DNA from 3 places in the Corynebacterium glucuronolyticum DSM 44120 genome. Region 2 is predicted to be linked to each of the others. Evidence: predicted binding sites of a transcription regulator. Region 2 holds the regulator's gene; each other region holds the start of a gene.
The links. The regulator LexA, encoded in region 2, represses DNA repair genes until DNA is damaged. The targets are predictions, from matches to a motif close to CGAACANNTGTTCG.
Positions count from the first base shown of each region.

Region 1: the regulator LexA is predicted to act here: its motif matches at 1,495-1,508, upstream of CGLUCO_RS08375 (SAV_6107 family HEPN domain-containing protein).
Region 3: the regulator LexA is predicted to act here: its motif matches at 1,749-1,762, upstream of CGLUCO_RS12500 (HNH endonuclease signature motif containing protein).

Region 1 is NZ_CP047452.1:1,905,210-1,909,389, reverse strand. Features, by position in the region: gene CGLUCO_RS08385 (polyprenyl synthetase family protein) at 1-632, opposite strand, end outside; gene CGLUCO_RS08380 (GNAT family N-acetyltransferase) at 722-1,399, opposite strand; gene CGLUCO_RS08375 (SAV_6107 family HEPN domain-containing protein) at 1,575-2,006, shown strand; gene CGLUCO_RS08370 (DUF3040 domain-containing protein) at 2,174-2,572, shown strand; gene mraZ (division/cell wall cluster transcriptional repressor MraZ) at 3,043-3,474, shown strand; gene rsmH (16S rRNA (cytosine(1402)-N(4))-methyltransferase RsmH) at 3,802-4,180, shown strand, end outside.
Region 2 is NZ_CP047452.1:1,658,982-1,663,161, forward strand. Features, by position in the region: gene hrpA (ATP-dependent RNA helicase HrpA) at 1-751, shown strand, start outside; gene nrdR (transcriptional regulator NrdR) at 759-1,223, opposite strand; gene CGLUCO_RS07350 (hypothetical protein) at 1,320-1,700, opposite strand; gene lexA (transcriptional repressor LexA) at 1,974-2,684, shown strand; gene sugR (transcriptional regulator SugR) at 3,115-3,897, shown strand.
Region 3 is NZ_CP047452.1:2,739,475-2,743,654, forward strand. Features, by position in the region: gene CGLUCO_RS12495 (hypothetical protein) at 289-978, shown strand; gene CGLUCO_RS12500 (HNH endonuclease signature motif containing protein) at 1,942-3,309, shown strand; gene CGLUCO_RS12505 (esterase/lipase family protein) at 3,381-4,180, opposite strand, start outside.

The DNA of each region.
Region 1 (4,180 bases), 250 kb from region 2:
GGCCGGGTGATCGTGTAGGAGGCTGTCTTGTAGATGTTGACACGGCGAGCCGTGTCCTCGCTTGTTTCTCCCACGGCCTCGGCACTGATATCTAGGATCTGACCACCGATAACCTCGGCTCGCATGGCGTTCCATGCTGGTCGGGCTCGCATAAGGTCGCTGAGCTCGACCCCGGACTCCATGAACATATCCTCTGCCCAGACGAGTGCTAAGTCTCCAATGAGGATGGCTACGGAGGTTCCAAACTCTGCGGCTCTCTCCGTTGGGCCAGAGAAGCCAGGGTAATCGCGGAGGTACGTTTCCATCCGGCGATGAACAGTGGGATTGCCACGACGGGTATCTGAGGCATCGATGATGTCATCATGGATGAGAGCGCACGCCTGGATGAACTCGAGCGAAGAACATGCGCGCTGAACGGCGGTGTTAGATTCGTCGCCACCACCGCCGACGTACCCGGCCCAGGCATAGAGGGGGCGAACACGCTTGCCGCCGGAGACCACGAAGTCACTCAGTGCTTCAGATGCCACGTCGACGTGTGATCCTATGGCGCTGACGTGGGGCCGGTGGGATGCCAAGAATTCCTGCAGGTTTTTGGTAACGCCTGCCTGGACGGATGCTAGTTCAAAAGCCACGGGATCTCCTTACGCGCGAAATCAGCGAACCTCGCGCCCTGTGCTGTGGGCGCACTTCAACGATACCGGCCGCCTCCCAGCGAAAGCCGTTACGGTTCCCGCTGCGTGTACAAAACAGCGAAGGGGCGGTTATCGCCGTAGAAGTAAAAGTGACGGAGCAGGTCTCGAAAGCCGAACTCTGGTGAGCGGTATAAAGAGAAGGCTCGGTTAGCTTCGTGTGGCACCTCAGGAGTGGAAAGAACGACGCACGGACGATCAGTGCTGTCGATGAGTGTGCGCAGGAGTTTCCTCCCGATGCCGGCGGATTGCGCTTCGTCCCGGACATGAATCTCGGATACCTCAAAGTAGTTGTGCATCAGCCACGAGGCGTCGATGCCGACGGGATGGCGGGTACGTACCCCCCGTGCTATCTCCCGATGCCACCAGCTGTCCCAATCGGCATTATGGCCGTAGCACACCCCGAGTGGGACATCAGGATAACGGGGGTCGACGGCCTCAAATGCATGGAAACCGTCGAGTGTGCTGTCGTGCTCCCAAGCGGCAATACGTGAAGCACGGAGACGAGAATCGTACCGCATAGCGGCCATGTAGATGGCCACATATTCCTCCACCTTGCTGAGGAATCTCTCGATAGAAAGGGGCCGGACCACGGCTTGAGCAGGGTCTGGCCCATCGAGTCTGGCAGGGGGTTGTGGAGACGCGCCCGGGCCGAGATTAGCTACGAGCCAGGAAACCAGTGCAGCAGACGGCTTGCCTATAAAAGACATGACAGTGGCTCCTTTCCCGGAGAAAACGGTGTACCTCTTCAGTTTGTCACGGGTTGGATCGTTGTGCGGGCGAGTTTGGCGAATTGGGTCTAATTAGAACAACTGTTCTAAAGGTGTTGCTATGTCGTGGTCTCGCAGGCATACATTAAGCATTGGTTGTTAAGTAAGGAGGAACATGATGGCAGGAAATGTTGTATCGGCTACCGTTGGCGCAATAAAGCGTCAAGATCCGTCCGCGGTCTTTATGGCGAAGGCGCACGGTTTGCTCCTTGCTGCGGAGAAAGCGTACCAGGATGGTCGCTATTCGGATGCGCTTGAACAGGGGTATCAAGCGGCGTTGCGTATTGCCGGCTCCCGAATTAGCCCCCTGTCTCAGCGGAAACGGAAACGCGCCGGGGTGAGCGTGTGGGAAAAACTTGCATCTGTGGATGAGGCGGGGGAAGCTCAGGCGCAGATTTTTGAGCCTTATTCTGCCGTTCGGTCGAGAGTGCTAAACGGGCTTGACAAGGACGTTTCTCCTATCTGTGTGCGAAGGCTTTTGGCACATGTTTCGGAGTTTATTGACTTCGCAGAGCGGGAGCGGGGGTGGCTTTCCCCCGCAGCGTAGAACGCCGTAAGATGGAAAGTAGCTAGCGACCATGTTGAGGGAACATTTTCCGATGTATGTTCGTTAGTAAAAAGTGAAGAGGCTCGATGGGATGTTTACCGGGTTGATCGTCGCCCGGTGGGTGCTGTCGTGCTGAGGTCACATACCACTTTTCTAAGGGAGGACACGTGGCACTGACAGATAAGGAAAAGGCAACGCTCCGCGAAATGGAGCGCCTGCTCGAAGCTGACGACCCAAAGTTTGGTTCGTCTATGCGTTCTGCCGGCCGTATGGGCTCTGGTCAGCCGGGTTTTAGCCTCCGTGGCATTGCTCTCGTTGTGGTGGGCATTGTGCTTCTCGTTGGTGGCGTTGCTCTCGCTTCGGAGAGTATGTGGTTCATCGCCTTGAGTATTGTTGGCTTCCTCGTGATGTTTGGTGCGTCTCTGTGGATGCTTAATGGTGGCGGAAAGGTTGGCGGCCAGACACAAAACCTCAAGAGTTCACGCCAGAAAGTCCGCGCTGTGAAGTCGGACCGAGGAATCGGAAGCCAGATGGAAGACAATTTCCGTCGCAGGTTCGAACGCTGATTTCTCTCTAACTAGAGCCGGTAACCCCTACAGTTGGGTGCCGGCTTTCTTTATGTCCCCACTTCGCCCCACTCGTGTCCCCCACTTTGCCCCACTGGCGACCCCCACTTCGCTCCACGCGGTGGTGTGTCGTGGGGTTTTTAGTATTTTCGGGTTCTACGCGTGTGACTGATGGGGTTATTGACGGCTTGAGGGGGCTTAAGTTATCACGGTGAGGGGTGAAAAGGGGGTGAAAGTGAGTGCCTCTAGGGAAAAGTCACCACCTTTTTTATTGGCTTTGACGTGCGAAAATATTATTCCTGAGGAAAATTTATCGTCCGTGGTGGTTGAAAGTGGGGGAAAGTGGGGTAGGGTGGACGGTGTTGGTAGGGAAAGGAGGGACGTGTCCCTTGTTTATCTACCGCGAGGAAAACGGATACAGCTGAGATACTGACTGACCGCTCATCTGAGTGGGGAAGGGAGTAACCGAGATGTTTCTTGGTACTTACACCCCCAAGATGGACGATAAAGGTCGCCTCACGCTACCGGCAAAGTTCAGAGATGACTTGGCTGGCGGGCTTGTGGTGACGAAAGGGCAGGATCACAGTTTGGCCATTTACCCCAAGGAGGAGTTCGAGCAACGAGCTCGTAAGGCGGCACGAGTGTCGCGCACGAAACCAGAAGCGCGCGCGTTCATTCGTAACCTGGCTGCGAGTGCGGACGAGCAACGTCCAGACGGGCAAGGCCGAATCACCCTGTCTCCGGCACACCGGAAGTACGCGGGCCTGACAAAGGAATGCGTAGTTATCGGCTCCGTAGACTTCCTCGAGATCTGGGATGCACAGTCCTGGGTCGACTACCAGGCTGAAACAGAAGCCGATTTCTCGGCTGCTGAAGATGAGGTCTTGGGTGGCCTTCTGTAACAAGGGGGCTTCCCGTAAGCGCGTAGCGCGTGCAGGAACTCTGCTCGAGTGGGCGGGGCTTCGTTCTGATGTACTTCCCCGATATCAGAGCGGGCCCGCACTCGGGCAGGGCTCTGTACGCACTCAACTCACTGGTGACGCATTGTGCGTCGCCGGAAAACCATGAACACGCTTCGACGGTTAAAGGGCTCACTGGAAGGAGGGGAGTGGCGCATGAACAATCACACGGACGTGGATACCGAGCGTGCCACGCCGATCCTTTCCACGAATCAACGCGAGCGCGATCTGCAAGAAAATCACGGTCATGTTCCCGTTCTGAGAGACAGAATGGTTGAGCTTCTTCGGCGCGGAATAGCAGTGGATGGGGCAACCGGAATCGTCGTAGACGGAACGCTGGGCGCGGGTGGACACACGGAGCACTTGTTGGCAACCGATCCCAACGCGCGTGTCATCGGAGTCGACCGGGATGCACAGGCGCTCAAGGATGCTACAGCACGTCTAGCGCCTTTCGGCGACCGCTTTGTTGGTCTCAATGTGCGCTTCGATGAATGGATGGAGGCGGCCTCATGCTCCTCCCATCCACTGTGCCAGGAGGCCGCGGCGGATGGTATCTCCGGGGCGCTTTTTGACTTGGGTGTCAGCTCCATGCAATTGGATCAAGAGGAACGTGGATTTGCTTACAAGATAGATGCTCCACTGGACATGC
Region 2 (4,180 bases):
TGCCGATCAAGGTGGCTTCAAGGTGCAGGCAATGCCTACAAAAGCCGCAGCAGAAGCGTCGATGGTACAGGCCACAATGACCATGCTGATCTCCGCAGTGACTATCGGTACCAAGTCCATGCTCAAGGGTCTGCCACTCCAACAAAGGGTAGCCGTTGAAAACTACCCACACGGTGGAGCCGACGGTCTTATCAACGATGCCCGCATCGCGGCGATCCGTGACCTTATGCTCAAACACGGTGGCCCTGTCCGATCACCCGAACAATTCGAAGAGCTTAAGACAAAGGTAAAGGCCGAGGTGCCTTCGTATGTTCGGCAAACGGTGACAGCACTTGCTCCGGCGCTTTACGAATATGAGGCTCTCCGTGAGGAACTTACCCATTGGGACGGACCTGCTATTGATGACATTCGCAAACAACTCGACATCATCGTTCCGAAGAACGCTGTGTCCACCTTCGGGATTCAGAGGCTCACACATCTCCAGCGCTACATTCAAGCTGCACGAATCCGACTCGACGATCTCGAGGCCGACCCCCAAAAAGACGAACAACGGCAGGACATTATTGACCGGCTCGCCGGCCAGCTCTCTTCAAAGCTCAATCGGCTTCCGAAGTCAGCCCGGCACAGCAAAAAGGTGAAGGATATCATCTGGCTCATCCAGGAACTTCGAGTGAGCCTATTCGCGCAACGTCTTGGCACGGCGACGAAAGTATCGGAAAAGAAGATCTCTAAACAAATCACCGCGCTCTAGCTGCACATTAGAGCCGATTTTCCCGTCTTTCGTCGCGCCTCAGCGCCCGGATTTCCTTCTCGAAATCGTCTGCCGAGTCGAATGACTTATAAACAGAAGCGAAGCGAAGATAGGCAACCTCGTCGAGATCCCTCAACGGACGCAGAATAGCCTTGCCGATATCGTTTGCCGGTATCTGCGAGGATCCTTTCTGCCGCACGGTCAGCTCCACTTCTTGAGCGAGCTTCTTCAACGAATCCTCCGACACAGACCTTCCCTGGCAGGCACGACGAACTCCGCGAATGACTTTGTCCCTGCTAAAAGGCTCCGTCAGTCCGTTGCGTTTAAGGACGAGCAGCACTGCCTGCTCCATTGTCGTAAAACGCCCTTTACACTGCGGGCATTCCCTCCGGCGCCTGATGGCACTCCCCTGATCTACCACCCGTGAGTCAATGACTCTGCTGGTGGAGCATTTACAAAACGGACAATGCATAGCTCTCCTCATCGCGTGTACTAAACCACGAGCAGCCACTCCACTGCTGTGCCCCTCAGTTTAGCCAAGCAACGGGGAAGCCCCCATCGATGCGGGCTATTGCGCAACGAGGGCCGTTTCGAGTTGCGCGATGTCATTGTTAGGGGTCTGCTCCCCAGATCCGATGAAAAGCGAGCCTATAAGTACGAGACCGAAAAGAAGCCCAATACCCATATCCCTCATCTTTGCTGTGAGCGACGACACCGAAGACGTATGTGCACCCACCGTATTTTCGTTCGATGATTTGTGCGTGCGTGCCGTTTCTTCATCCGCTCGTGCGAATGTTCGATGTTCGCCATGTAAAGTTCGAACAGTGTGGCCACTGCGACGCACCCCTACTGGCGTACCGCCATTCCACACAGCAACCGGGCACGCCACCTCGCGGCGGTACCCAACCATCCCGTTCGCGCCCTTTAATCCACTGGTAACAATAGCCATAGTAAACCTTCCTTACGCTTTCTTCTCTGTGCGGGCCCTACTTTACATATCGACACACACACGCTTCACTAGTTTTCGAACACATGCCCCATATTAGAACATGTGGTCGTCCTTGTAAAGACTCGTTCGCGCCGTCCGAACTGCCCACCCCCGTTCCCCTCTCGAACACCTGTTGTATCTTTGCTAGACTAAGAACTCGATAATGGACATCACCGAACGCAACGGTCGATCCATAATCACACCGGCAATTGCAAGACGCGGGTAAGGAAGAATATGGCAACGAGGAAGAAGCGCGCAGAGCACGCTAGCGGGAAGAAACATCTTGACCAGCGAGTGCTATCAGACCGCCAAAAGCGCATTATGGAGGTAATTAGGGATTCCGTCGCCCTCCGTGGATATCCGCCGAGTATTCGCGAGATTGGTGATGCCACTGGACTCCAGTCCACGTCATCGGTTGCCTACCAGCTGAAGGAGCTCGAGAAGAAGGGTTTCCTTAAACGCGATCCGAATAAACCCCGTGCCGTAGATGTCCGTCACCTCCGCGAAACCGCACCCGAGAAATCCAAAGTTTCTATCGACGAGGACGGTGTACTCAAGGAAGGCTTCGTTGCACCGGCATACATCCCTGTTGTAGGGACCATTTCCGCCGGTCTCCCCGTTCTCGCCGAGGAGACGATTGAGGAATATATGCCTCTACCATCAGAACTCGTAGGTGATGGCGAACTTTTCATGCTGGAAGTTAACGGGCGCTCGATGAAGGACGCCGGAATCATGGATGGCGATTGGGTCATTTGCAAAAGGCAGTCCATCGCAGAAAAGGGCGACTTTGTAGCCGCGCTCATCGACGGCGAAGCGACGGTGAAGGAATTCCACAAGGACTCGACGGGCGTGTGGCTTCTGCCCTACAACGAAAGCTTTGACCCGATTCCCGGCAATGACGCAGAGATTCTCGGCATTGTAACCGCCGTTTTCCGTAGCTACTAAAATCTTCCGCACCGTCCAGCCGAGTTTTTCATCGACTGGACGGTTTTTCTTTGCCCCATTCCCCTCTCCCCCACATGAGGGTAAGAGGCATGCCCGCATAGACATCTAACCATTTTTGTTTGCCCATTCGAAATCTTCTTACGACGCTTAATTTCGCACTACAGAGGGGTTCCTCAAATTTAGGGCAGGCTTCTGGCACTGCCCATCTTCGCGACGAATTACCAAACACGCATGCCCGAACGTAAGCAATCCCACAAATTTAATGCCACAATAGTGTTGGTTTTGATTAGGAGACACCGTATCAATGCCCGATTGCTGCTGATTTGCGGTGAGTAATCCTCTGTATTTCGCAAAGCGTGGCACAAAACAGACCGGGTACGCCCTTAAGGGGTTTACTGCAGGGCCGAGCTAGGAATGGAGTGACCGACAAGTGTATGCAGAAGAACGTAGGCGACAGATCACCTCGCTGACCGCGGTCGAAGGTCGCGTGAACGTAACCGAGCTTGCAGAAAGGTTTAACGTCACTGCCGAGACAATCCGTAGGGATCTCGCTGTCCTCAATCAGGAGGGTGCCGTTCACCGCGTTCACGGTGGCGCGGTTGCTAGCCAGAATTACCAGACCACGGAACGAAGCGTAGACATCCGCGCACGCAGCGCTTCGGGAGCAAAGCACGATATTGCCAAGGCGGCACTGAAGTTCCTCCCTGAACCACAAGGAGGAATGTTCCTTGATGCGGGAACCACAGTCATGCAACTGGCCCACATGCTCGCAGAGCACCCGGACGCTAAGAAGTGGTCCATCGTTACTAATTGTCTGTCTATTGCACTCGATCTTGCCTCTGCCGGATTGGACGAGGTCCAGCTGCTTGGTGGCAGCGTTCGAGCCATCACCCAGGCTGTAGTCGGCGATACGGCACTGCGCGCTCTGGCGCTCATGCGGGCAGATGTCGCTTTTATCGGCACCAACGCGCTGACCTTGGACCACGGACTGTCCACAGCCGATAGCCAGGAGGCTGCGGTGAAGAGAGCAATGATCACCAACGCCCGCACCGTTGTCGCTCTGTGCGACTCCACCAAGATGGGCTCCGACTACCTTGTCTCTTTTGCCTCCCTTGATGACATCGACGTTGTCATCACCGATACCGGAGCACCTCAGAGTTTCGTAGACGCGATGCGAGAACGCTCCATCAACGTCATTATCGCAGACGCTTAAACATCAACGCACAAGCCGAGGGAAGCCACATTCCCTCGGCTTTTCTTCGCACCCCTCAACCTTTGCCCGTTTTCACACATTTTGCACGTGTCCTAAGTCTCATTATTCATGCACACCTTCTAATCCACACATGTGCGCGTTACAGTGTAAGCACAGGTCGTTAACCACTTTGTAGACTGCCACATTCCGGGTACACCCCAGAGGAATTTCCCACCTCTCACGATGTCCGGTTTCCCTCAGTTTTCAAGTGGGATCGCAAAGATCGCACCAAGTGAAGTCGATA
Region 3 (4,180 bases), 1.1 Mb from region 2:
GACGCTTATCGCCGGGCGAGTGGGTGGACGGTGGAAACCAACGGCAACCCCCAAGCCGGTTAGCTCGCTGTATAGCGCCAAACTTATTGCGCCGTTGCGCGCAGGGCTGATCCATCCTCCTCCTCCGTCTCCTACGTATGGCCCACCACTTATTGCGCCGTTGCGCGCAGGGCAGAAAATCTTCCCGGATTGTGACTATCGGAGTATCTTTGGCCTGTATATCTATGTCTATATCTATGTCTATATCTATGTCGCAGTCCCGACAAAATTCCCTAGCTGGAGGCGAAGATGGTACAACGAACACTCATGTCCCTGTCGGTGGCAATCACCACCTACCTTGCGACGAGCATGCTTGTCCAGGACGGCCACAACGGCTTGCTCCTCACCCTGGTGCTGATCTTCTGCACCGTTTCTCTTGCCCTTGCATCCTCCTTTTCGTCGGCCCTGCATGGGAGAACATCTCCAGCCCCACTGATCTCCGCTGCGACCCTGGCCCTCATCGTTGCCTACATTGCTTTCGCCGACGCAACGAGCCAGCTGTGGCCACTCATCTCCGCAGCCGTCACGTTCGTCGGCGTTTTCCTCTCAGTGCAAACAACAGCAGCCCACGCCGATGAACACACGGATGAGCAGCCCAGCATTGACACCGACACCACAGCCACCCCAGCTACCCCAGCCACGCCAGGGATGACTGCTGTAAACCTCAACCCCTCACATATCGCGTGGATCTACCACAAGCTCATCACGATGCCCTACTACGCCATCAATGACGAGGTCACCCACATCGAGTGGGGCAAGGAGGACATAGTCACGCTTACCCCTGGCGACCACTTTGCCGCGGGGTTTTCGAACCGGTTCAACCTAGACAAGCGCTTGAACGAGAAAGCTTTGCCGGTCCTGCACACACCTCCAAAACGCATCTTCGGGCGCCTGGGGCCACTCAACTCCTCGACCTACCACTTCACGGTCAGTCAGTAATCTACCTGCACTTATGCAGGGCCACTTATTGCGCCGTGGCGCGCAGGGCGGGGCGAACGTTCCGACCCACACCGAACCCGCCCGCAGCCGCCAAAGCAGGCGGGGCCTGTGAACCCCTCACCACGCCCCACCCCCAGTAGCAGCGCACATAGCAACGAACTTATTGCGCCGTTGCGCACAGGGCGGGGCAAACGTTCCGAACCACACCGAACCCGCCCGCAGCCGCCAAAGCAGGCCGGGCCTGTGAACCCCTCACCACGCCCCACCCCCAGTAGCAGTGCACATAACAGCGAACTTATTGCGACGTTGCGCGCTGGGCGGGGCAAACGTTCCGAACCAGACAGACCCCGACCACGGTGCGCCACACCACCCCCACGCCGCCCGCATCCGCTAAAGCAGGCCAGGCTTGTAACAACCACCCAACCCCCTCACCACGCCTCACGCCCAAGATCAGCGCACATAGCAACGAACTTATTGCGCCGTTGCGCGCTGGGCGGGGCGAACGTTCCGACACGCACCGAACCCGACCGCAGCCGCTAAAACAAGCCAGGCTTGTGGACCCCTCGCCGCGCCCCACCCCAGTAGCAGCGCACATAGCAACGAACTTATTGCGCCGTTGCGCACAGGACGGGGCAAACGTTCCGACACGGCCCTCGCCGGTGCTCCCACACAAGAAAACAGCGACGTTCGAACAAATCGAACTGTTATAAAATGTTCACCTTACGTTAACGTAAATCCAGCCTTTCCACCCTATACTGGCAATCACATATCGAACATACTCTCGATGTCGGGGCGAGGGGGAAAGAATGGAAGATGACGGCATTCAATGAGGAAAAAATTCAACGAGCCTGGGCACGAGCTCAAGGTAGAAATCTCAGGGACAAGGGAGAGCTCCCAGATGGGCAGCAAATAACTGAATGTATTCGACTCCGCTTCCTCAACGAGACCATGGAGAAGGCGCGAATGTTGTTAGCGATTGGCATCTACATGACGCTCAACGTCGCTCCATGGGTGGGTGTGTCATCGCCTCACTCCTATCTTGTTCGTGAGTTGGGGTTGTCGGAGCGAACCGCGTACGAGTACTGCCAGGTCGGGCTGAAGCTTCTGGAGTTTGAATTCCTCGCCCAAGCCTTTGCTTCAGCGCAGCTCTCCTACTCAAAAGTGCGGAAGATACTGAGATATATGACCAAGGAAAATGAGCTTGAGCTCGTCGACTTAGCAAGCAACAACTCGTTCGATGGACTGGAGCAGGCGCTTGGTGGGCGACAAAAGAAGGACGACGGCGGCGACGAACAGAAGGAGGGGTTCAGGATAGTCAAGGACCCAGAAACTGGCTGGTCGAAAACTGTCATCGACCTCAATCCCATGCATACCGCTGAGTTTGAAGCAGCGCTCAAGGTCGCGTTTATCAGCTTGACGCGAAGCTGCAGCGCAGAGGAGGCACAGCGAATTGCTGATGGGCTGGATACTGAAGCGGAGATGAAAGAACAAGCTGCGGAGGAGGACGCGAACGCCTACGACTACGAGCCGACGGAGCCGGAGGAGAAAGAACACACCTCGTTCACTGTGGACGACATTCTCGAGTCGCCGGAGGACCAATTGATTAGGAAGAAGGCAATGGAATCCGGGGAGGTTTCCCATGATGAGAAGAAGCAGGCTGTGTCACGCTTTGGCAGGTGTGTGAAGAGGGAACTTCTGCCGGCGTTCTTCGGGATGGTCACAATGACGCTTAGCCAGCCACGCTCGCAGGTACGCGCCCCGGGAGCCGAGGTCACCGTCATACTGCGGGAGAATGGCACCCTCGCCCTCCCTGAGCAGTTCGGAGCTGAGGCGAAGGACATTGTTCCGTTCATCTGGAATGCAGCGTACCGATTCCTGTGGGTTGACCGCAACGGCAACCCAATGGCGCTTGGCAGGCGCCGCCGTTTGGTGAGCAAGGCACAGGAAAAAGCTCTGCTTGACCTCTGGAATCACCGGTGCGCGATGCCCGGCTGCACGCACACGCAGTTCTTGGAGTTCCACCACATCAAGGAATGGCAGGACGGCGGTGAGACGAACGCGGATAATCTCATCCCGCTGTGCTCCGGGTGCCATGCGCTGGTTACCGATGGGCTGATCCGCATTTTCATCGACTCACGCAACCCGCAGCTTGTTCGGTTCCAGTTCCGAAATGGCGATTGCTTCACCTCCATCGGCAGGAAGCCGCCGATGAGGGATGCGATATTGCCGTACGGTCTGAACCCCTTCGACGAGGAGGTGCGATACTTTGTCGACGGAAAGACGATTCCGATCGATGATCTACCAGAACCAGCAGGAGGGCCTCAAGGCTGAAATTTCTGAGGCAAGAAAACAAGAACCGGCGAGACGGGTTACAACCGTCTCGCCGGTGGAAAAGACCGGGTCTACGCCTTAAGGGCGTGGAGGGTGAGGTCGATGACCTGCTCGTAGTAGGTCATGTTGTTGTGATCAGAGACGAATCCAGGGTGGTGATCCTGGACGGTGATGTTGGTGACACCGGGCTCGTCGATAAACGAGTTGGTGTACGGGGTCACCGTCTGATCGGTGGCGGAGGCGATCATCGTGTACTTCACGCCGGGGCGCGTCACCGGCCCGTTGTGGTACACCTCATTGACCAGGTCGGAGCCGATGAGCTGCTGGCGCGATGCCACGCCGGCGAAGAAGTCAACGACACCGTTGGTGAACTCGGAGGCCTTGAACATTCCGCCAACAGTCGTGCCGTTGTTGGAGGGTGCGAGGCCGATGAGGTGATCGACCTTCTTATCGCCGCCGTAGTTGTTGATGTAGTAGATCGGCATGATGCCGCCACCCTGGGAGTGGCCGACGAGGGTAACCTTCTCAGCGCCTGTCTCCTTCAGCACGCGGTCGACGACGAGGCCGAGGGCACGGGCGGAGTCCTTGATGTCGCCCGCGAACTGGGTCGCCGGGATGGTTCCGGGGTTGTGGTTAAACCCGTACACGCAGTAGCCGGCGTCCATGAGGGCAGGAGCCATCTTGGAGAAATCGTTGTAGATGTTCGTGGTGGTGCCGGGGAGGAGGATGACCGGGTTCTTCTCCGAGGTGCAGGAGAAGTCGTTCATTCCCTTGGGGTACTGCCCGGTGTACACGAGCGTCTTCATGAGCGCGGCGTAGAAGTCGTTCTCCGGCCCGAGCGCGGCACCGGTGGGGAAGCCGTATTGGGCAT